2 regions of the Streptomyces sp. NPDC008150 genome follow, and region 2 is predicted to be linked to the other one. Evidence: riboswitches for the same ligand, from Rfam matches in the RefSeq annotation. Region 2 holds a riboswitch; the other holds the start of a gene.
The links. A riboswitch is a leader RNA that binds a small molecule or an ion and turns the genes downstream of it on or off. The one in region 2 is predicted to bind glycine.

Region 1 (2,383 bases), on a different contig from region 2:
GCCGCAGGTCTCGCCCGCGGTCACGGTCGAACCGACCTCGGGGAGCTGCGCGTAGACCACGTCACCGAGCGCGCTCGCGGCGTACTCCGTGATGCCGACCGTCGCGACGCCGTCCTCGGCGCCCGACAGCCACTCGTGCTCCTTGCTGTAGCGCAGCGTCTGGGGGTTGCTCATGGGCTGGGTTCTCCTGTACGCGGTGAAGGTGAGGAAGGGGGAGAGGCAGAGGGGGGAGGGGATGGGACGGGCGGAACGGTACGGAACGGGCGCGGCGGTGCCGCCCGGTGCCGTCGTCCCGGTGCCGCCCGGGTCCAGTCTGGCTACTTCTGGCGCTTGTAGAACGGCAGCGCCACGACCTCGTACGGTTCGTGGCTGCCCCGGATGTCCACGCCGACACCCGTGCTGCCCGGCGCGGCGTGCGCGGCGTCGACGTACGCCATCGCGACCGGCCTGCCCAGCGTGGGGGAGGGGGCGCCCGAGGTGACCTCGCCGATCACCCGTCCGTCCGCGACCACGGGGTAGCCCGCCCGCGGCACCCGGCGGCCCTCGGCGACCAGGCCGACCAGGACCCGCGGCGGCTGCTCGGCGGCGCGGTCGGCCGCGGCGCGCAGGGCCTCGCGGCCCACGAAGTCGCCGTCCTTCTCGAACTTCACGACCCGGCCGAGGCCGGCGTCGAACGGGGTGAGCGACGTCGACAGCTCGTGTCCGTACAGCGGCATGCCGGCCTCCAGGCGCAGCGTGTCGCGGCAGGACAGCCCGCACGGCACCAGCCCGGCCGGCGCGCCCGCCTCGGTCAGCGCCTGCCAGACCTTCTCCGCGTCGCCGGGCGCCACGAACAGTTCGAAGCCGTCCTCGCCGGTGTAGCCGGTGCGCGCGATCAGCGCCGGGACGCCGGCGACCGTGCCGGGCAGCCCCGCGTAGTACTTGAGCCCGTCGAGGTCGGCGTCGGTGACGGCGGCCAGGATGCCGGGGGACTCGGGGCCCTGCACGGCGATCAGCGCGTAGGCGTCGCGGTCGTCGCGCACCTCGGCGTCGAAGCCGGCGGCCCGCTCGGTCAGCGCGTCGAGGACCACCTGGGCGTTCGAGGCGTTGGCGACCACCATGTACTCGGTCTCGGCGAGCCGGTAGACGATCAGGTCGTCCAGGATGCCGCCGTCGGCGCGGCAGATCATCGTGTAGCGGGCGCGGCCGACGCCCACGGAGGCGATGTTGCCGACGAGCGCGAAGTTCAGCAGGGCCGCGGCCTGCGGGCCGGTGACCGCGATCTCGCCCATGTGCGACAGGTCGAACAGACCGGCCCGGGTGCGCACGGCCAGGTGCTCGTCGCGCTCCGAGCCGTACCGCAGCGGCATGTCCCAGCCGGCGAAGTCGGTCATCGTGGCGCCGAGCGAACGGTGCAGCGCGTCGAGCGCGGTGTGACGGGGGGCGTTACTGCTCATCGGTCGGTCTCCCAGGGCGACGGGGGCCCCTCCCGCGCGAACGAAGCCGGGCGTGAGGGAGCAGAGGTCGTTCCTCCCCATCTGTCATCGGAACCTGAGAGGTTCGCCCTGACCGCACGACACGACGTCGCCGGACAGTGACTTGCACCGTGGGTGGGACCGCTACGAGGGCGGTCCGCTTTTCAGATGTGCCTCGCCCGCGCGGTAACGGGGCCTGAGAGATTCAAGGGAGGTACTTGCTCCTTCGGCGTCCGGGCACCCGAGGGGCGACCGGAACTCTCCCGCGCGGATTCAAGCGGCCGGTATGCAGTTAGGCGCGCACATCATCGCACGCTCCCGCCCGGGTCCGGCAGGCGGTGCGGCAGGGGGACACGTCACATCCGGCCCGGTCGGCGCCGCCGCGCGCGCCCACCGCCGCGCCCCCTTGTGACAGCCCTGTTGCGCGGAATCACCGAAACGGGGAAGACGTCGCATTACCTTCTCTTTACGATCGGCGGGAGGGCAACCGGTGGCCGGTACGGGGAGGACGCGGGTGGACGGTCGGGCGGACAGTCGGACGGACAGTCGGGTGGACAGTCGGGTGGACGGGAAGACGGGACGTAGGAGGGCGGGACGTACGGCGGGGGAGCGCGCGGCGGTGCCGCACACGGCGGCCCGCGCGCTCGCCCTGCCGGGGCAGGCCGTCGCCCTGCCGGGACGGGCGGACGCGGTGCCGCGGGGGCGCGCGGAGCGGACGCCGGGCGTGGTGCGCGACCTGCGCGGACGCGCCGGGCACAGCCCGCACGGCCTGCGCTTCGGACCCCGCGACGTCGTCGTGGTCACCGGGCTGCCCGGCAGCGGCAAGTCGACTCTCATCCGGCGCGCGGTGCGCGGAATCCGCGTCGACTCCCAGGACACCAGGGACCGTTGGGACGCCCGCGCGCCCCGGCTGCTGCCGTACGCCGTGT
Region 2 (2,383 bases):
CGCCGGGCCGGGTGCGCACCTTCCGCACCGACGACCCCGGCCTGGAACCGGCCGAGCCGCTGCCCCTGGTGGCCGGGGCGGGGCTGGAAGGGGTGCCGGAGCCGGGCCCCGCCGGGGTGGGCGGGGCCGGCGGGGAGCGGTCGTGACGTCCGCCCCCGCGGGAGTCAGGCCGGTTCCTGGCCCGCGACCCGGCCGAAGTCGCGGTCCGGGAAGGGGGGTGCGGCGGCCACGTCGAGGCCGTAGTGGTGGTAGAGCTGGAGCTCCTGGTCGGGCGAGAGATGGCGCCCGACGCCGAAGTCGGGGGCGTCCTTGATCAGGTCGCGGTCGAAGGGGATGCGCAGGGTTCCCTCGACGACCTTGCTGGGCTCCAGGGGCACGAAGGCGTCCCGGGAGAACAGGCCGGTGCGTATCGCGGCCCACTCGGGTACGCCCGTCGCGTCGTCGAGGTACACCTCGTCGACGGTGCCGATCTTGTTGCCCGTGCGGTCGAACGCTTTGCGGCCGATCAGGTTGCGCGGATCGATGTCGGTCTGCACGTGCCCCTCCAGGTGGTCGCAACTGGTCCGTAAGCACTACAAAAGAGCACATTGGGGTGTACGGCCACTCGAAGGACCTCGTGCGAGAGCCGCTGGTAGGCTGGCTGCGGCTGCTGATCCCGTGCGGGAGAGCCCTCCGGGACCGTTCCGGGGGCGCCGAAGGAGCAAATCCTCCCCGGAAACTCTCAGGCCCACGTACCGCACGGACGAGGTCACTCTGGAAAGCAGGGCAGTGGTCGCCGACGACCTCCGCCCTCACCGACGGTGAAAGCCGGGAGCCTTCGGGCACGCCCGGTGAAGCTCTCAGGTTGAGATGACAGAGGGGGAGGCCGTCCGGGTACCCGCGCCGTGGTACCCGTCCAAGGTCGTATCGACCAGGAGGCCTCCGCCATGACCGCCCACCGCACCCCGCTCTCCGAGCTCGAACAGGGCATCCCCTTCGAGCAGCGTCACATCGGACCCGACCAGGAGGCGCGGGCCAAGATGCTCGCGCAGGTCGGATACGGCTCCCTGGACGAGCTCACCGCCGCCGCGGTCCCGGACGTGATCAAGAACGCCGACGCCCTGGACCTGCCCGGCGCCCGCACCGAGGCGGAGGTCCTGGCCGAACTGCGCGGCCTCGCCGACCGCAACCAGGTGCTCGGCTCCATGATCGGCCTCGGCTACTACGGCACCTTCACCCCGCCGGTGATCCTGCGCAACGTGATGGAGAACCCGGCCTGGTACACCGCGTACACGCCGTACCAGCCGGAGATCTCGCAGGGCCGCCTCGAAGCCCTGCTGAACTTCCAGACCGTGGTCGCCGACCTGACCGGCCTGCCGACGTCCGGGGCCTCGCTGCTCGACGAGGGCACGGCCGCCGCCGAGGCCGTCGCGCTGTCGCGGCGCATGGGCCGGAACAAGAAGGGTCTGTTCCTGGTCGACGCCGACGCGCTGCCGCAGACCGTCGCCGTCATCCGGACGCGCGCCGAACCGGCCGGTGTCGAGGTCGTCGTCGCCGACCTCGCCGACGGCATCCCCGCGGACGTCGCCGAGCGCGAGATCAACGGCGTGCTCGTGCAGTACCCCGGGGCCTCCGGCGCCGTGCGGGACATCAAGCCCCTGATCGAGCAGGCGCACGGACTCGGCGCGGTCGTCACCGTCGCCGCCGACCTGCTCGCCCTCACCCTGCTCACGTCGCCCGGTGAACTCGGCGCCGACATCGCGGTGGGCACCACGCAGCGCTTCGGCGTCCCCATGGGCTTCGGCGGACCGCACGCCGGCTACATGGCGGTGCGCGAGAAGTTCGCGCGGAGCCTGCCCGGCCGCCTCGTCGGCGTCTCCGTCGACGCCGACGGACACAAGGCGTACCGCCTCGCGCTCCAGACGCGCGAGCAGCACATCCGCCGCGAGAAGGCCACGAGCAACATCTGCACCGCGCAGGTGCTGCTCGCCGTGATGGCCGGCATGTACGCCGTCTACCACGGTCCGGACGGCCTGCGCGGCATCGCCCGGCGCACCCACCGCTACGCCACGCTGCTGGCCGCCGGGCTCACCGCCGGCGGCGTCGAGGTCGTGCACGGCGCGTTCTTCGACACCGTCACCGCCCGGGTGCCCGGCCGTGCCGCCGAGGTCGTCGCCGCCGCCCGCGAGGGGGGCGTGAACCTGCACCAGGCCGACGCCGACCACGTGTCGATGTCCTGCGACGAGACCACCACGCGGGCCCAACTGGGCGCCGTCTGGGCCGCGTTCGGTGTCGAGGGCGACATCGAGGCGCTCGACGCGGGCACCGCGGACGTCCTGCCGGACGCGCTGCTGCGCACCGACGACTACCTCGCCCACCCGGTCTTCCACCAGTACCGGTCCGA

Region 1: linked by a shared signal. The riboswitch ahead of gcvT (glycine cleavage system aminomethyltransferase GcvT) and the one ahead of gcvP (aminomethyl-transferring glycine dehydrogenase) in region 2 are both predicted to bind glycine.

The regions. Positions count from the first base shown of each region.
Region 1 covers NZ_JBIBHJ010000008.1:304,012-306,394, reverse strand. The annotation lists gene gcvH (glycine cleavage system protein GcvH) at 1-174, opposite strand, end outside; gene gcvT (glycine cleavage system aminomethyltransferase GcvT) at 318-1,436, opposite strand; glycine riboswitch at 1,629-1,730, opposite strand; gene ACFZA0_RS21755 (AAA family ATPase) at 2,125-2,383, shown strand, end outside.
Region 2 covers NZ_JBIBHJ010000005.1:472,312-474,694, reverse strand. The annotation lists gene ACFZA0_RS16345 (DNA polymerase IV) at 1-146, shown strand, start outside; gene ACFZA0_RS16340 (PRC-barrel domain-containing protein) at 165-536, opposite strand; glycine riboswitch at 651-747, shown strand; gene gcvP (aminomethyl-transferring glycine dehydrogenase) at 927-2,383, shown strand, end outside.